Regions from separate parts of the Clostridium acetobutylicum ATCC 824 genome, predicted to be linked through region 3. Evidence: riboswitches for the same ligand, from Rfam matches in the RefSeq annotation. Region 3 holds a riboswitch; each other region holds the start of a gene.
What was found. Region 3 has a riboswitch for lysine ahead of dapA (4-hydroxy-tetrahydrodipicolinate synthase). Riboswitches for the same ligand answer to the same signal wherever they lie in the genome.
Positions count from the first base shown of each region.

Region 1 (6,499 bases), 840 kb from region 3:
AAGCAACTTTATTTATCTTATAATCAGATTCTTCTGTCTTGATATTACTGTCTCTAAAATCGCCCAAAAGAGCAAAATAAAGATTTTTTTCTTTATTAGCCAAATAATAAACTTCTAGATTTTCAATTAAATTTTTGGCCTTTCTAGCACTATTTATAATAGCTGGAATTACAACAATTGTTTTTGCATAATCAGGTATACCTTTAGGTAATTCAATCTTACATACAAACTTCGGAGTTGTTAAATGATTAACACTCCAATTAAGTACAGAATTAACCATCTCTGAACAAGGAATCAAAATTGCTAAAAAGCCCAATACATAAATCCAGTTTCTATACTCATTTGTTCCTCTAAAAATGAGGTAAAGTAAAAAGAGTGATAAAGCAATAGTTCCAAGTATATTTATCCATATATAAACTCCAACTTTATGGTTATTTAAAGTTGACATTATTCTACTTATTCCTTTTTCACGTATTCCTATTTTATTTTTTAATCTATCAATTCCTTCATCTATTATGTAATACCCAACGTGCTTTTTTATATCACTTTCAGAATCATCTTCACGTGCACACCTTACAGCGGCCCTAGCTACAAAAGATTCTGGAATCTTCATTCTTCTAGAAATTTTCTCTATATTGTGTCTATAGTAATCTTTAGATGAAAAATCCATACTTTTATAGATATTGGATGGATCATCTTTAAGTATACTCTCTACAATACTCAATTTTTCAAAACATTGCTTCCAATTTAAAGCCTCAATCTCTCTTATAGCATTTATACAATTTCCCATTAATACTTGAAATTCAGCCTGCCTTTGATGCTCTAATACTACCATTTCGCTAGTTGTTGTTTCCTGCATTTCAAGCTTTCTATCTATATAATCATAAACCTCCTTATTATCAACACCATTATCTCTTAAAATTTTAATAAATCTTTCAATAAAATGTGATGTCATTATTCCTTCATCTTTAAGCAGTTTCCTTATTTTCTCAGAGTTTGCGTTTCCAGAATTTATTATTTCGTATCCAAGTTTATCAGCTTTTGCCTTTTCATTCTGAGCAAATACCATGCTCTCAGTAATTCTACCTATATTCTGAATAACTGCCATTCTAAACATAAGTGGAAGTGCCCAAATCTCAGAACTTGTTAGTATCGACTTTTTTTGATATTCATGTACATACGAAACAACAGTATCCTCGCTTATTTTTCCGTCCAACTTGTTTACTATTTTCATTCCAAGATAATATGCTCTTGGAAGCCCCCTAAAAGCTCCTTCAATTACAATAGGCAATTTTTTGTAACAAATTTCAGGCATATTATGTTTTATATCTTTATACTCTTTCTCTATGAGATATAAATTATCAAGAAGCCATTCCGCTGCTGGAACTATCTCTTTCTTATTTCTTATTTCTCTATCAAAATATTCATATCCCCTTAGAAGTCCCTTATAACTCCTATCTAGTTTTTTTATAAGTACACTTCTGCTTTTTCTTTTAGGCATACTATTATATTTTTTTATAGCATCTAAATAATCATTGTGAAAATCCTCATGCAAATTTATCTTTCCATTATGATTGTAACTTTTCTTTCTATTTATATCTCTCAATATGTATATAAGAAAAATAATTAGACATAGAAGAAAAATATATACATAAAGCATAATAATCAATCCTTTCAGCAAATATACTCATTACCTAACTTCGATTATTATTCCCCTATATATTTTTTTTTAATCAGAAAGTAATAGACAAAATTTTTAGTTTATTATTATAAAAATAAAAAATCGGTTGTCACCTATAGGAAAATAGTTTACCCCTCTATTTTCCTATATTTTATGACTAACCGATTTCTGTACTTCAACAAAAGTTTGATCCCTATGCCCCAATTTATAGAGAGCAAACTTAATTCTATATTTAAGCCCCCCAGCTTATTTATATTCACTATGTGAATTTTTATTTCATGCTATAAACCTTAATTAATATCTTTAATTTAAATCATAATTTCATTTGAAAGCATATGCTCGTAGGTTTCTCTTTTACATATTAATCTTTCCTTACCATCCGATACTAAAACTACTGCTGCTTTAGGAATTTTATTATAATTATTAGACATAGAGTATCCATACGCCCCTGTAGTAGATACAACTAAAATATCTCCGCTTTCTACTTCTGATATATTTACATCATTTATTAGTATATCTCCTGACTCACAGCACTTACCTGATATTGTTACCTTTTCCTTAGAAGCATTAAATTTGTTTGCAATTTCACACTCATATTCAGCATTATAAAGAGAAGGTCTTATATTATCAGTCATTCCACCGTCCACAGATACATATTTTCTCATATGCTGTATTTCCTTTATAGAACCTACAGTATAAAGAGTTGATCCAGCATTTCCTATTATTGATCTTCCAGGTTCTATTATTAGTTTAGGCAACTTTACCCCTAGTTTTTTTGAGCTTTCCTCTGCTTCTTTTAGTATTGCACTACAGAATTCCTCAGCACCTCTCGGCTTATCTACTTCTGTGTAGTAAATGCCAAAGCCACCTCCCAAATCAAGCTCCTTTATTTCATAATTTGTTTCTTTCTGTATTTCCTTTATAAATGCCAGCATAACTCTTGTTTCTTCTAAATAAGGCGCTATATCAAAAATCTGAGATCCTATATGGCAGTGCAGCCCAGATAACTCAACATTTTGAAAATTCAAAACTTCTTTTACAGCTTTAAGGGCATCCCCATTACTTAGCGTGAAACCAAACTTTGAATCAATTTGTCCAGTTTTTATATATTCATGGGTGTGTGCTTCTATTCCTGGTGTTATTCTTAAAAATACCTTCTGTACTTTACCCATCTTTTTAGCTATTTCATTTACTTTTTCTATCTCATAGAAATTGTCCGCTACAAACCTTCCAACATTTAATCTTACCCCCATTTCCATCTCATCTATGGTCTTGTTGTTTCCATGGAAGAGTACATTTTCCATGTTAAAGCCTGCCTTATAAGCAGTATAAAGCTCTCCCCCTGAAACTACATCTAAGCTAAGCCCTTCTTCTTTTATGATTTGACACATTGCAATTGGTAAAAATGCCTTTCCCGCATACGCAACTCTATTTTTTTTCTCCTTAACCTTGAAATTCTCATAATATTCTTTACAATTTTGTCTAACTAGCTTCTCGTCTATTACATAAAGAGGAGTTCCATACTTCTTTGCGAGCTCTTTTGAGCTTATCCCCCCTATATATAATTCGTTGTTCTCTTCATGCATGCTGCCAAATAGTTTCACTTTAAACACCTCTTTATCTTTTTTTGCGCCACAATATTCTTTATAAAAATAAGCGGCAAAGGAACACCCTTGCCGCTAATAAATGCAATCTTGTGTACCTTGTAGCGCTCCACTTACCTAATAACTAACTAATAAAGTGACAGCCATTCATATGTTGTATGAAAAGCCAGCAAATAAATCTGCCAATCTAAATGCTTCGGCTAAAAGCCCCTTTTACCGTTCATCTAAGTTTGCCAACTCCAAACGGTTACTCTTGACTTAAAGCACCTCTACAAAAGGTTATTAATATATATAATGCAATGGAATATTAACATTGTGATTTATAAAGTATTTCCGTTATAAGTATAATCCTGAAATCTTATATAAAACAAAATGTAACAGTTATTCCTACATTATTTTTTTTAATTGTATCACACAAAAACTAAATATACAATATTAATTGCTTATAAATTATAAAACTCTTCAAAAGACTTCTCTACATACATATGATCTAATGTACCGCACAACTCTCTTATTGAATGCATAGCTAGAAGTGGTGTTCCTATATCTACTGTTCTTATAGCTGTATGGGTAGCTGTTATTGGTCCTATAGTACTTCCACCTCTTTCATCTGATCTGTTTACAAACTTTTGGTAAGGAACACCTGAGAGCCTGCATACCTCTTCATAAACAGCTATTGAATTGCTATCTGAAGTATACTTTTGAGCCGCACTTATCTTTATAACTGGACCTTCGTTTATATGAGGCCTTGTTATTGGATCTGCTTTTTCTCCTTTATTTGGATGAACTGCATGTGCCGAATCTGATGATATCATAAATGAATTATGAAGTGCTCTAAAGAAATCCTCTCTATCTCCACCAAAGGATAAAACTATTCTCTCAAGTATATCTGACAAAAACTGTGAATCTGCTCCCTGCTTTGTAGCACTTCCTATCTCTTCATTATCAAAGCAAGCCAAAACGTTGGTAGCTTCTGAACACTTAGCATTAACTAAAGCATTTAATCCTGCGTGAACCATCTCCATATCATCTAATCTGCTGCTAGATATAAATTCATTATTTATTCCCATAATACATCCCTTATCATATTCATACAAAAACAAATCGAAATCTATTATGTTCTCAATATCTTCTCCAAGTTCACTTGCAATAATTTTCATAAGATAATTTTCTTTTTCAAATTTATCATTTATAATTCCTATAATAGGTAGAGTATCAACTTGTGGATTAATTTTAAACCCGCTGTTTACATCTCTATTCATATGTATAGCTAAATTAGGAATAACAAGTATAGGTCTCTTTATATTCAATAGTTTTGTTTCCGGAAATAAAGCACTTTTTCCTCTTACTGTAACTCTTCCTGCTATAGAAAGGGGTCTATCAAACCATGTGCTTAATATTGGTCCTCCATATACCTCTGTATTGAGCTTTATATATGAATTTTCAGAAACCATTTCAGGATTAGGTTTTATCCTAAACGTGGGTGAATCTGTATGTCCTCCTATTATTTTAAACCCTTTTTTTGCAACAAAGCCAGACCCAACAGTAAATGCTATTAGAGCCGAATCATTTCTCTTTACAAAATACTTACCATTTTTATTAAGTTCCCATTTATTTTCTTCCTTAATCTCTGCAAAACCATTCTCTATCAGTGTATTTTTAATATTGTCAACTGAATGAAATGGTGATGGACTATCATATATAAAATCTATTAGTTTTTTTGCAAACTCAAGTTCATTTTTCATTAGTCGCACCTCCAATTATAAAATTATTATTATCATTTTTCCTTATTTATAGTATACAGAATGCATTTATTTTTTTCCAGTACATCATTATTATATGTTATAATAAATATGGTTTTAATTATGGTATCATAATGTTTATACATGTAGGGAGTGATAAAGTGCTTGTTAAATTCATAGTTTCAAAATTCATTAAAGATTACAGCAATATAAGCAATAAAAAAGTTAGAGAAAATTACGGTATTTTAAGCAGCATTATGGGTCTTATAGTAAATCTTATTCTGTTTGTTATAGAATTATCCATCGGAATATTTATAAATAGTATAGCTGTTATAGCTGATGCCTTTCATAATTTGGCAGATGTCAGTGCTTCTGTTATAACCCTTATAGGCTTTAAGCTATCAAATAAACCTGCTGATAAAGAGCATCCATTTGGTCATGGAAGAGTAGAGTATTTATCTGCCCTACTGGTATCTGCAATAATTTTGCTCGTAGGTGTTGAATTCATAAAAACCTCATTCTTAAGAATACTATCACCTGAGCCAGTAAGTTTTAATCTAATTTCTTTTATAATAATGCTAATTGCAATACCTCTTAAATTATGGCTAAGCTTATTTAACAAAAATATCGGTAAAAAAATCAACTCTTCAGCTCTAAAAGCATCTGGAGCTGACGCGCTTAACGATGTATATATACTTTCAAGTGTTATTTTATCACTTTTAGTATCCGCTTTTTCAACTATATCTATAGATGGATATGTAGGTGTTTTAATCGGTGCTCTTATAATATGGTCAGCCGTAAACTTAATGAAGGATACAATAGATCCTCTTTTAGGTCAAGCTCCTGACCCTAACCTTGTAAAGTCTATAAAAAAAATGGCTCTTAAGTGCGATGTTATTTTAGGAGTACATGACCTTATAATTCATAATTATGGACCCGGAAGAACCATGATTTCTTTCCATGCTGAGGTTCCATATAATATTCCTATTATGACTCTGCACAGCAAAATAGATGAAACAGAAAAAAGGATATCAGAAGAGCTTGATATATTTGTGGTTATTCATATGGATCCTCTCTTAATAGGATCTCCAGAAGTAAGTGAAGCTAAAAGGTATGTTTCAAAGATACTTAAGGATTTCCCATCGGTTCAATCTTTTCATGATTTTAGAATAGTTGGTGATGGTGAAGATAAGAAATTAATTTTTGATATCGTTGTTCCTTTTGATGTTGATATATCTGAAAAAAAGCTCAGTAAGTTAGGTGATGATATTAAAAGTGAAATCATAAGGAGACATCCTCATTACGATTGCGTAATTACCGTTGATAGAGATTATTCTGGTATTTAGTAAGAATTTTAAAGGCTAGATCAAGTTATTTATGATCTAGCCTTTAATTAGTTTTTTAAACTCCATTCAATCCTATTTTCTTTATAATCCATAGGTTACCGGTAGTAATCCAAAACAAAATACAAA
Region 1 is NC_003030.1:701,266-707,764, reverse strand. Features, by position in the region: gene CA_RS03315 (GH36-type glycosyl hydrolase domain-containing protein) at 1-1,660, opposite strand, end outside; gene lysA (diaminopimelate decarboxylase) at 1,990-3,285, opposite strand; lysine riboswitch at 3,380-3,565, opposite strand; gene CA_RS03305 (M18 family aminopeptidase) at 3,729-5,030, opposite strand; gene CA_RS03300 (cation diffusion facilitator family transporter) at 5,189-6,373, shown strand; gene CA_RS03295 (phosphatase PAP2 family protein) at 6,429-6,499, opposite strand, start outside.
Region 1: it holds a riboswitch for lysine, as region 3 does, so the genes downstream of both, lysA (diaminopimelate decarboxylase) here and dapA (4-hydroxy-tetrahydrodipicolinate synthase) in region 3, are expected to answer to the same signal.

Region 2 (6,499 bases), 150 kb from region 3:
AACTGAAAAGCTTTCAGCAGAAGGTAGTATGAAAGCAGAGTTTGAAAAATTAAGTGAAATGTATGTAGAAAGAGAAGAAAACATAATTAATGAAGTTAAAAAATACCAAACTATAATGGCACAAGCTTATTCTTTAGAACAAGAAATGGAGAAGGGAAAATCAGGATTCTTATCGAAGATATTCTCTGGCAATGATAATAAGTAATTGTGGCCTAAAATAAATTATAAATAGATTAAGCATTGAAGGACTTTGGAATTTTACTGAGTCCGTTATAAACGTGCGAATAATTTTAGAAATAATGATATTTTATTTATTGAATATATGTATGAAGGAGAAGTCTCATAATAATAGGCGTTCTTCCTCTTTTTTTTATGCAATTTTTTTTTATCTAACTATATTATCGAACTTGAATAAATAAGTTTTATACTTTTCTTAAAATTTTACTTGAATTTTGTTATATAATTTAATTAGGTGTAGGGTATTACTACTATACTTTCTATAATGAATAAGGTGGAATGAAAGTGAAAAAATATAAGCAAACTACAAAAATAGAATTAATTTTATCGATTTTAAGTTGTACGATGTTCGTCTTAGTGTATTGGATCTCGTTTTATGAATTATATACTTTGTGCAAGAGTGGAAGAGACAATAAAAATATTAAGGTATTATTTGTCTCGATGATATTCTTTTTAGTCTGGTTTATAATTTGGATAATTAGAATCATAAGGAAAAGGAAACTTTCCTTGGAGAAGATAGAGGATATATATGAGTTTTACTGGCGTTTAAAAAATAAGTTTATCTGTTTAGTAGCTATAGCTTTGGCTGTAATAACCTGCTTTTATGGAGCAAAAATATATCATAGTGCTATAAATTATAATGGAAAGTTGGCTTGGTTTTTGCAAGATTTAAAAAACAAGAGGACTGTATCGTTTGAACATAATAATATATACCAATATGGCATAGATGGTATTTTTCAGGATATTGATAAAAAGGTGTGTATGCCCAAAAAATTATATGTTCAAAGCAGTTTTAGTCTTAAGTTTGACGCTAATGGGAGAATAACAGCGTTTGATACATATCTTTATGGAAAAAATGATAAAGACAAGCTCGAAAGTTATTTGATTAGTTATGACATGAAAAAGTCAAGTGATATAGTTATATACTTAAATGGACATGTAGATGCCAATTATAGTAAAGACAAGCTTTTCGAACCACTAATTAAGACTATGAAGGTAATTCATCTTAAGAAGACAGTTAGCAAATGGAACGAAAAGAAGTATGGTATTCTTTATTATGGTAAAAGAAGCTTTGGATATAATGCAGAGGGTATTGTTAATATTAGTTCAAAAGGAAAGCTTACTCCAAAGGGAAATGACTTTTCTGAAGAAATAGGGTATATTGTTTCTGTATTTGTGCCTGGAAAAGAAAATATATATACTCCTGTGAGATATAATTTAGTAGATGGTATAGGAAATATCAAAACTTCAGATTCTAATAATAAAGAGAAATTTGAACAGTCTAGGAATTCTTGGGGCGAGTTTTATTTATCAAAGAAAGTTGGATATCGCCTGGAGGTAACTGCGGCAGCCCTAGGTAATAGATCGTATTCTTTAAATAAAACTACTGATGGAGCTAATTGGAAAACCATAAATGATGATCCATTTAATGGAGCTGTTGGAACAGCCGATGGTATAACCTTTTTAAATGATAAGCTTGGATTTTTATGCTTAGCATATAATGGAGGAGGCAATGGAGACTTATATCGCACAGCCGATGGCGGAGTATCATACACAAAAGTAAGTTTCCCTGATATAAAGACAAATAGTAGATTTGATTTGCCAGCAATGCCATATAAAAAAGACGGAAAGCTTGAGGTTTTAGTGGGTCAAGGTTCAGATGGAGATAGAAGTAAGGCGTTGTACCAATCAAGCGATAATGGAGTAACCTGGCAGTATATAAAAGAGGTCTCTAAAAACTAAATAACAAAAATAAGTTTCTGTTAACATATAAAAAGCATAATAGCTATGTAAAGCAGAGACTTTTTTGTTTGTCAGAAATATTGACAGTGAAAGCAATAAGTATATAATTATATTGTAAACCTAAACTATAAATATGGTTTACAATAAGGGGGATAACTATGAAAATATCAACTAAGGATTTAGTATTATGCGCTCTATTTGCTGCAATAAGCTGCGTTTTAGCACAAATATCTATTCAGCTTCCATTTAGTCCAGTGCCTTTTACAATGCAGGTTATGGCTGTTTATTTAGCGGGAATTATACTGGGTGCTAAAAAAGGTTTTATATCTCAGCTGGTATATGTTGTGTTAGGGGCAATAGGCGCACCTGTTTTTGCTAACTTTACGGGAGGCGTTGGTGCTATTTTAGGTCCTGCAGGAGGATTTATCATTGCATTTCCGTTTATGGCTCTTATTGTTGGATGCGTTGCAGATAAATGTAGAACAAAAGCCTATATCATAATATCAATGGTTTTGGCAAGCGTAGTTTGCTATGTTTTTGGAGCTCTATGGCTTGTTTTGGTAACAAAAATATCCTTTGCTTTGGCAATTAAGACTGCAGTTTTACCATTTATTTTGTTTGATATGCTTAAGATTATAATTGTTTCTATAATAGGTATTAATATACGAAGCAGAATAATATCGGGGGGACTAGCATGATAAAATTGAGACCACATCATATAATGTGCTTTCAAGGTTATGAAGGAAAAGGATATAGTCAAGACTTTATTGATAATATGGACAATATATATAGGGATCTTAAGGAAAAAGATAATCTTAAAATTAAAATCGTTTTTTCTACGGATGATGTATGCGGAAGTTGTCCTAATAAAATATCGGACAATAACTGTGGCTGCAACGAAAAAGTAATGGCAATAGATAATAAAGTAATTCGTGTGTTGAAATTAAAACAAAAGATATATACATATAATGAACTCGTAAATAAGTTAAGGTTAAATATAAACGAAGGAGTAATGAAGGATATTTGTGGTCAGTGTGTGTGGTACGAAAATAGTAAATGTAAAACTAGTATCCTAAGTTTATAAATTTATGTTTAAAAGGCCAGGTGTAATTACTGTAAGAAGGTAGCACCTGATTTTTTTACGTATAATATTTATTTTGCTTATAAGTATATAGGAGGTGCGTATTTCTAGATTTTTATGAACAAATTTAGAGAAGAATATAGGTTTATTTAGCGTTTCATATACTTATGTTATACTTATTCTATACGGCTACCAGAGGAGATAATTATGGATACCGAACTTAAAAAACAACTATATTTGAATTTGCTTAAAAATCAGTATGAGGAGAGTTTATTATATGAAATACTATTTTGCACCACTAGAAGGCATTACTGGGTACATATATAGGAATGCATATGAGAAGTTTTTTGGTGGAATTGATAAATACTTTACACCATTTATTGTACCTACAAGTAGTAAAAGCTTAACTTCAAGAGAACTAAAGGATGTACTTCCGGAAAATAACAAGGTAACCTTTTTAGTACCTCAAATACTCACTAATGACGCGAATAAATTTATTTTCACTACAGAGAAATTAATGAATTTAGGTTATAGTGAAGTTAATCTGAATTTGGGCTGCCCATCTGGTACAGTTGTATCAAAAGGTAGAGGTGCCGGATTTCTTAAAAAAAGGCAGGAGCTAGATGAATTTTTAGAGAAGATATTTTCAAAGTCACCTGCTAAGATTTCTATAAAAACAAGAATTGGAAAAGATTCTCCGGATGAATTTTATGAACTAATTAAAATATTTAATAAATATCCATTGGAAGAACTTATCATACATCCAAGAATACAAACAGATTTTTATAATAATAAACCTAATATGAAGGTGTTTAAGGATGCCTTAGAGTTAAGTAAAAGTACAGTGTGTTACAATGGAGATATTTTTCAAAGTAATGACTATATTAAGCTCATAGAAGAATTTTCGAATTTAGGTGTAGTTATGTTAGGGCGAGGAATTATTTCAAATCCTAATATAATTAAGAAAATTAATAGCAATAATGTCCTAGAGAAAGAGGTATTAAAGAAATTTCATGATGCAATTTATGAAGAGTATCAAGATATTCTCTCTGGTGAAAAAAATGTGCTATTTAAAATGAAGGAAATCTGGTTTTATATGATACATTTATTTAAGGATAGCGATAAATTTGCCAAGAAAATACGAAAGGCAAACAGACTACGTGACTATGAGGCTATTATATCAGCGTTATTTGGAGAATTTGACTTAATTTAAAGTATAGTGTATACTAAAAAAATAAGTGAATAACTGAGGTAGAGGCGCAAAATTTAAGAGTAGAACTGTGGAGACAAGCACTATGAAGCAGTTTAAAAGGAAATTTTGCCGAAGCGTATAGCTAATGCTTTAATGCTGTACTGCTGGGTTTGTATAAAATATGTGCAAAACTGTCACAAAGTATAATTGTGGAGAACTATCATTGGTGTGGAATTAACAACGTATATTTGTTTTATTAAATATGTGTTTTAATGCCCTGAGTGTAGTCTCAGGGCGTTTTTTAATTTATAGTAAAGTATAAAATGCGAATAATTACATTTAGATTTTATGCTTTAGCTTGCCTTTAATTTGCTAGTACGTGAAAAGGCAAACGGTGCTGCCAATCTGATTTTTTATCTCACTTAGTTAGTTCGCTTATCGGAAATATAACCGATAAGGAGGAAGAAAAAATAGATACTATAAAAGAAACAAATTCAAATGAGGTTAAAAGAAGCCTTAAAGCAAGGCATCTTAATATGATTGCTATGGGTGGAGCCATAGGAACAGGAATATTTATAGCACTTGGTGATACAATTCATCAGGCAGGTCCTGGTGGTGCACTTGTTGCATACGCATGTATAGGAGTTATGGTATATTTTTTAATGACAGGGTTAGGAGAAATGGCTACTTTTATGCCAGTTTCAGGTTCATTTGAAACCTATGCCTCGAAGTTCGTTGATGAATCCGTAGGTTTTGCACTTGGTTGGAATTATTGGTACAACTGGGCTATTACTGTTGCAGCTGAAATGGTGGCTGGTGGAATGGCTATGAAGTTTTGGTTTAAAGGTGTTCCTGCTGTTATCTGGAGCATTTTATTCCTTGTATTAATAGTTGCGCTTAACTTGTTATCTGTAAAAGCGTACGGAGAATCTGAATACTGGTTTGCAGGAATTAAGGTAATTACTGTAATTGTATTCTTAATAGTAGGTACTGCTACAATTTTAGGTATAATAGGTGGACATAAGATAGGACTTAGAAACTTTACCATTAAAGATGCTCCGTTTGTTGGAGGCGTAAAATCTATTTTTATGGTATTTCTAATTGCAGGCTTCTCGTTTCAGGGAACGGAGCTTGTTGGTATTGCGGCTGGAGAAAGTGAAAATCCTAAAAAGTCCATACCTAAAGCAATTAATACGATATTCTGGAGAATTTTAATTTTCTATTTAGGAACTATATTTGTTGTAAGTGCGATAATTCCTTATACACAAGCAGGAGTTAAGATAAGTCCATTTACAATGGTATTTGAAAGAGCGGGTATACCAATTGCAGCAGCAATAATGAATGCAGTAATTTTAACTTCAGTGCTATCCTGTGGAAATTCAGGTATGTATGCCTCAAGTAGAATGCTTTATGCAATGGCTAAAGAAGGAAAGGCACCTAAAATCTTAGGGAAACTTAATTCAAGAGGTGTTCCAGTATATGCATTAGCATTAACTACTATCGTAGCATCAGCATGTTTCTTAACTGGACTTTACGCTGAGAGTACTGTTTATGTTTGGCTTGTTGCGGCTTCAGGACTTGCAGGCTTCCTTGCTTGGGCAGGTATAGCTGTATGCCATTATAGATTTCGTAAGGCATATGTTGCTCAGAAACGTGATTTAAATAAGCTTATTTATAGGGCAAAGTTATTTCCTATAGGACCAGTAATAGCATTAGCTTTATGTGTAGTTGTTATTTTAGGTCAAGGAATTACTTATTTCCAAGCTGATAAAATCGATTGGACAGGAGTAATAACGTCTTATATAGGACTGCCAATATTTATTGCGTTATGGATTGGATATAAGATTAAACACAAGACAAAGGTAGTTGACTTAAAAGAAGTAGATCTTGATGTAGAGAGGTAAAAAAACAATAATTTTAATAAAATACCATGCTGAATTAATTTTCAGTATGGTATTTTTACGGTTTAAGGAGTTTTATCTATAATTCTTTATAGCAAAAATAATCAAAGTCAGCAGGTTTATTATTTCCAGTTATATCAATGCAGTTAATTCCTACAAAAGCTCCTGTGAAAAAGCCGCCACCTTGTACATAGTCATCGGATAACTTTCTCGATTCAAAAATAGCAGGAACTTTTGACCAGTTTATCCCATCGAAAGAATAAGAGTACTGATATGTTTCAACTCTTACTTCAACTTTCAAGTGAATATACTCCACATCTTTAGGAATTGGAATAACATTGCTTT
Region 2 is NC_003030.1:3,648,966-3,655,464, reverse strand. Features, by position in the region: gene CA_RS17780 (helix-turn-helix domain-containing protein) at 1-205, shown strand, start outside; gene CA_RS17775 (WD40/YVTN/BNR-like repeat-containing protein) at 523-1,980, shown strand; gene CA_RS17770 (biotin transporter BioY) at 2,139-2,678, shown strand; gene CA_RS17765 (DUF1284 domain-containing protein) at 2,675-3,064, shown strand; gene CA_RS17760 (tRNA dihydrouridine synthase) at 3,339-4,274, shown strand; lysine riboswitch at 4,306-4,481, shown strand; gene CA_RS17755 (amino acid permease) at 4,790-6,157, shown strand; gene CA_RS17750 (glycoside hydrolase family 43 protein) at 6,234-6,499, opposite strand, start outside.
Region 2: it holds a riboswitch for lysine, as region 3 does, so the genes downstream of both, CA_RS17755 (amino acid permease) here and dapA (4-hydroxy-tetrahydrodipicolinate synthase) in region 3, are expected to answer to the same signal.

Region 3 (6,499 bases):
ATGGTATTCAAGTATATTCATAAGAAGCTCATTTATTTTTATTATTAATGAATTTTTAGTACCTTCTGCTATTTTTGTGTGAAAATTTAAATCTTCCTTAGTGAACTTTTGTATATCATCTTTATAATTTTTCATATTATCATAGATTTTTTCAAGAGAAATTATAAGCTCATCATCACAGCGTTCAGCGCAGAGCTTAGCAGATTCTGGTTCTGTAATAAGTCTAAATTCCAATATTTCTAAATAGTTATCTCTATTTAAAATCAGCATTGGAAGTAAGCTATTTAAGTATACGGATGGACCTAAATCATTTATAAATGTGCCTCCACCTTTCTTCTTACTTACTATATTAAAAGCTGCTAATTTTTCAATAGCTTCTCTTACAGATACCCTACTTACATTTAAATCTTCAGCTAGTTTTGTTTCTGACATAATTTTTTGGCCAGGCTTCCATTCTCCACTAAAGATTTTTTCCTGGATTTTTTCTAGTACCTTGTCGCTTGTTCTACCATCTTCCATATTAATTTATCACCTCTGGATTTAATTTAGAATTATTTATACATGCTGTCTATGAGGGATACTCCAGTAGTGGTTTTGAAGTATTTTTTCTTAACTATATCGACATTATCCTTAGGAATGGAATCTTCGAATATATTTACAATGAAATCAGCCTCTATTAAAATTTGGTAATCCAAATTATCAATTTCAGTATAAGTATGATGATGACCTATAAGATAGCAAACCCTATTAACAAAGGTATCTTCTAAGTTAAACTTTTCTAAAAGGCTTTTGGCAACAGCGGGACCTTCTAATTCTTGATAGTTTCCGGCAGATGAATTGTATTTTCTTTCACTTTCCTTAATACCAATATCATGCAAAACAGCAGCAACCTCAAGAATTTTAAACATTTCTTCAGGTATATTTTCTAATTGACCTATTGTTTTTGAAAAGCTATAAACTTTTAAAGCATGGTTTATGCGTCGTACATCTCCATCAAAATATAATATCATTTCTTTAATAACATTACTTACAATATCAATCACAGTATAACCTCCTTCTATTTAAATAGTTTTTCGCCGAGTTCGGTGAAAGCTTGAAGAGTTATAAAAGCTCTCATATCCATTTTTACATCGTCATTTAATAATTTTTTTACTTCATTTTTAGAAAGAAGCATAACTTCTATATCTTCGTCATCTTCAAGATAATCTTTTGATAAGGTTCCACTGCAGGTGCAAAATATCATTGCTGCAGATTCATCAGTCATGCCAGCAGAGGCATAAACACGCTTTTTACTTTTTTCATAGTTTATATCCAAAAGTGTAAGGCCTGTTTCCTCTTTAAGCTCACGTCGAGCAGCTGCTTCAAAATCTTCACCTGCGTCTATAAGTCCTGCGGGAAGCTCATAAACATAGTCGTTTAAGGGTACTCTGAATTGTTTTATGCAGACTATTTTGTGTGTATCTTCATGAAAAGCTGCAATTATTGCCGCATCGGTTTTTTCAGCAGCACCATTAAGATATTGATCACTAAGAGCTTTGTAATCTTTCCTTGAAGCTACAGTCCAGTGTCTTGTATCTTGTTTTTTATTTTTGTATTCAATATCATAAAGACTTAGAAATTTTGTTTCTGCTAGAGGGGTTAATTTTTGTATTTTATTTTCTGTCATTATAATCACCTTCAATTTCAATTAAAATATTAAAAGTTATCCACTTTTATAAAAAAAAATCCACATTTATACCTCTTATTTTAGCATAAATGTGGATAACTATTATAAAAATTTATTTAACTTTTCTTTTAGATTTTCTGAGATAGGTACTAGAGGCAACCTTAAAGCTTCAGAAGCTATAACTCCTGTTTTTGAGAGACAGTACTTTATTGGTGCAGGATTTGGCTCTTCAAATAGCAGAGGAATCATGTTAGCTACTTGTTTCCAGATTTCTAGAGCAGATTTATAGTCATTTTGCTTAGATTTATTAAATACTTCAACGTATTTTTCAGTATTTAAGTGAGCGGATGCCATTATACCGCCATCTCCTCCAAGCATTAGTGTGCTGTAGAAGAAGGCATCTTCGCCAGTAAGTATTGAAAAGTTATCTGGACGATTTAATAAAAGCTCTGTGGTTTGAGTAAAATCACCACAAGCATCCTTTACTCCAACTATATTATCTAATTCAGAAAGCCTTCTTATAGTGTCATTTTCTATGTTTCTTCCGGTTCTGTAAGGTATATTGTATAATACTATATCTAAGGAAGTTGATTCAGATATTCTTTTAAAATGTTCGTATATTCCCCTTTGGTCAGGTCTATTATAATAAGGACATACTGATAAAATACCTTTAATATTATATTTATCAAGCATTTTGATATCCTTGGTCATTTTTTCGGTATTATTTCCGCCAAAACCAACATATATAGGAAGATTAAGTTCATTGCATTCAACAGTTTTTTCTAATATGCTTTGGTATTCATAATCTGATAATGTAGGAGTTTCGCCTGTGGTTGCAAGAGGCATAAAGCCAGCGACTCCTTTTTTTGAATAGTGCCTAATAAGTTTTTCATAAGAAGCTAAATCTACTTTGCCATCCTTAAAAGGAGTAATTAATGGTATTAAAACACCTTCGATTTTCATTTAATCCCTCTTTCCCTTACCAGGGGCTTTATTTGGTACAAAAAAATTAACAGCAAAGGAACACTTTGCTGTTGTTATAAACATCTCACGTGCACCTTGTAGCTCTCCACTATAAAAGAATAGTGACAGTTCTGCATATATTTTATACAAAACCAGAAAAAGTTCCTGCCGGAAATCCTTCTTCGGCTGCAATTCCTTTCTTTATCCCTCAAAGCTTGCCAGCTAAGAATAAATAATAATAACTACAGCACCTTTACCCTAGGTAAGAATTTAATTTTATCAATAGTTTATCATACATTAAATTAAGTTTCAACTTTAAAACAGTTTACAAGTTGATATAGTGAAATTTAGTAATATTTTTTATTAGTAAATAGTTTGTAAAGTGTGGCAATAAGCAGGGAAAAGGCTAAATATGTATTACCATATAAGCGATATATTACACATATTTAAAGAAAAAATTAGAAAAAATTTAAAAAAACTATTGCAAACAAATAATAATTATTATATAATAACAATTGTCAAGAGAAGTTAGCAAAATATGGAGAGCAAGTAATAAATATAATATATAAAACTAAAATACTATATAAATATATGAGAGAGATTAAAGGAGGAAATTAAAAATGAAAAAATTTAAATGTGTTGTTTGTGGATATATCTATACAGGAGAGGATGCTCCAGAAAAATGCCCTGTATGTGGTGCTGGAAAAGATAAATTTGTAGAAGTTAAAGACGAAGGCGAAGGCTGGGCAGATGAGCACAAAATAGGAGTTGCTAAGGGTGTAGATAAAGAAGTTCTTGAAGGCTTAAGAGCTAACTTTACAGGAGAATGCACAGAAGTTGGCATGTATCTTGCAATGGCAAGACAAGCAGATAGAGAAGGATACCCTGAAGTTGCAGAAGCATATAAGAGAATTGCATTTGAAGAAGCTGAACATGCTTCAAAGTTTGCTGAGCTTTTAGGAGAAGTTGTAGTAGCTGATACTAAGACAAATCTTCAAATGAGAGTTGATGCTGAAAAAGGAGCTTGCGAAGGAAAGAAAGAGCTTGCAACTTTAGCTAAAAAGCTTAACTATGATGCTATTCATGATACAGTACATGAAATGTGCAAAGATGAAGCTAGACACGGTTCTGCTTTCAGAGGTTTATTAAATAGATATTTTAAATAGAAAATAAGATTAGCAAAAATATAAGAGTGAAATGAAAATAGTTATGTGAAAGAGATTAAAGGAGGAAATTGAAAATGAAAAAATTTAAATGTGTTGTTTGTGGATATATCTATACAGGAGAGGATGCTCCAGAAAAATGCCCCGTATGTGGTGCTGGAAAAGATAAATTTGTAGAAGTTAAAGATGAAGGCGAAGGTTGGGCAGATGAGCATAAAATAGGAATTGCTAAGGGTGTAGATAAAGAAGTTCTTGAAGGCTTAAGAGCTAACTTTACAGGAGAATGCACAGAAGTTGGCATGTATCTTGCAATGGCAAGACAAGCAGATAGAGAAGGATACCCTGAAGTTGCAGAAGCATATAAGAGAATTGCATTTGAAGAAGCTGAACATGCTTCAAAGTTTGCTGAACTTTTAGGAGAAGTTGTAGTAGCTGATACTAAGACAAATCTTCAAATGAGAGTTGATGCTGAAAAAGGAGCTTGCGAAGGAAAGAAAGAGCTTGCAACTTTAGCTAAAAAGCTTAACTATGATGCTATTCATGATACAGTACATGAAATGTGCAAAGATGAAGCTAGACACGGTTCTGCTTTCAGAGGTTTATTAAACAGATATTTCAAATAGGAAATAATAATATATAAGTTAAAAGGTTTCTCTTGGAAAAGCAGTGAAAACTCGCTTCCTTTCCGTGAGAAACCTTTTTATTTGGTAGCATTTTGTCTGTATTTTGATAAAAAAATCAAAAAGTAATTTATATAGGCAACAACAGCACCAAGAATAGCTATGTATAATAGATAAGTTCCTAGGAACTTGCTAAATGTAAAAAACAAAATAGCAACATAAAAAATAAGGGTTGATAACTTACCCCATATATTAGCAGGAATAATTATGTTTTTACCGTAGAGAAATACACCTATTATAATCATAGAAAATTCTTTTGCTAGCATTATTAGCAATATTAATAATGGTATGTAGCCTTTTATAGTTAAACAACATAGAACTGTTAAGAGCATGAGTTTATCTGCTAGAGGATCCATTACAGTCCCATATTTAGTTATTTCATTAAATTTTCTTGCGATATATCCATCTAATATATCAGTAAAACCAGCTATAAAAAATATTATTGCCGAATTAATTAAAGAATCATTTGAACGAGAAAAAAAAGCAAATATAAAACACGGTATTAAAAAAAACCTGAAAAGGGTGAGTAAGTTTGGTATATTCATGTTTACCACCTCTTGCTAATATTTCTTAGAATATTATTTACATATACAAACTAAAATATGAGGATAAATACTTTTTATCACGAAATGAATAAAATTTCAATAGTTTATTACAAATAATAATGTTTAAATTCAACAAAAAGTTTATTTGACTACATTAAAGTGCTTTGTTAAGATGAAAGATAGAGGCATAAAATGGAGGGGGAAGATTATACATGAGTTATGATGTAATTATTGTAGGAGCTGGGGCAAGCGGTATTTTTACTGCATATGAATTAGTAAAGAAAAATCCGAAAGTTAATATATTAATGATAGAAAAGGGACATAGCTTAGAAAAAAGAAAGTGCCCTATTGATGGAAAGAAAATAAAAGCTTGTATAAATTGCAGCGTATGTAATATTATGAATGGTTACGGAGGAGCAGGAAGCTTATCCGATGGTAAATATAACATAACAAATAATTTTGGGGGAGATCTTCACAAGTATGTAGGAGCAGAAGAAGCAATAGACTTAATGAACTATGTTGACAGCGTTCTATGTAGTATGGGGGGAGAAGATGCTAAGCTATATTCAACTGAAAATTCTAAACTAAAGGCAAAGGCTCTCCAATATGACTTGCATTTACTTGATGCAAAGGTAAGACATTTAGGAACAGATAGAAATCTTATTATAATGGCAAACATTTTTGATTTTTTAAAGGATAAAATGGATATAATCTTTGATACAGAGGTTTTAAATATATATAAAGGTGATGAATTATTTAATATTGAGACTTCTAATAAGACCTTTAGTTCTAAGGAGCTTATTTTAGCTACAGGGCGTTCTGGATCTAAATGGATATCTGATATGTGTGCTAAGGTTGGAATAAAAACCAAAAGTAATAGGGTGGATATAGGAGTTCGTGTAGAACTTCCTGCAGAAGTGTTTTCACATATAACAGATGCTGTTTACGAGAGCAAAATAGTTTATAAAACAAAGAAGTATAATGATATGGTAAGAACATTTTGTATGAACCCTTATGGTGAGGTTGTTAATGAAAACACAAATGGAATAATAACAGTTAACGGCCATAGTTATGCTAATCCAGAACTTCGCACAGAAAATACTAACTTTGCGTTATTAGTAACGAATAATTTTACTGAACCTTTTGAGGATAGCAATGAATACGGTGCATCTATTGCGAGGCTGAGTAATATGCTTGGAGGAGGTGTGCTTGTTCAGAGATTTGGTGATTTAGTTAATGGAAGAAGAACCAATGAACATAGGATGGAGAAGAGTTTTACAACCCCAACTCTTAAGGCTACTCCTGGCGATTTAGGGCTAGTCATTCCTAAAAGACAGTTAGACGACATAATAGAAATGATATATGCATTAAATAATATTGCACCAGGAACAGCAAATGAGGATACTCTTCTTTACGGAGTAGAAGTTAAGTTTTATAATTCTAAAGTGGAAGTAGATAAGAATCTAGAAACAAAGATTAAGG
Region 3 is NC_003030.1:3,798,031-3,804,529, reverse strand. Features, by position in the region: gene CA_RS18540 (FadR/GntR family transcriptional regulator) at 1-519, opposite strand, end outside; gene CA_RS18535 (HD domain-containing protein) at 552-1,043, opposite strand; gene CA_RS18530 (NUDIX hydrolase) at 1,058-1,666, opposite strand; gene dapA (4-hydroxy-tetrahydrodipicolinate synthase) at 1,769-2,629, opposite strand; lysine riboswitch at 2,721-2,893, opposite strand; gene rbr3B (NADH peroxidase) at 3,250-3,795, shown strand; gene rbr3B (NADH peroxidase) at 3,870-4,415, shown strand; gene pgsA (CDP-diacylglycerol--glycerol-3-phosphate 3-phosphatidyltransferase) at 4,493-5,017, opposite strand; gene CA_RS18500 (NAD(P)/FAD-dependent oxidoreductase) at 5,230-6,499, shown strand, end outside.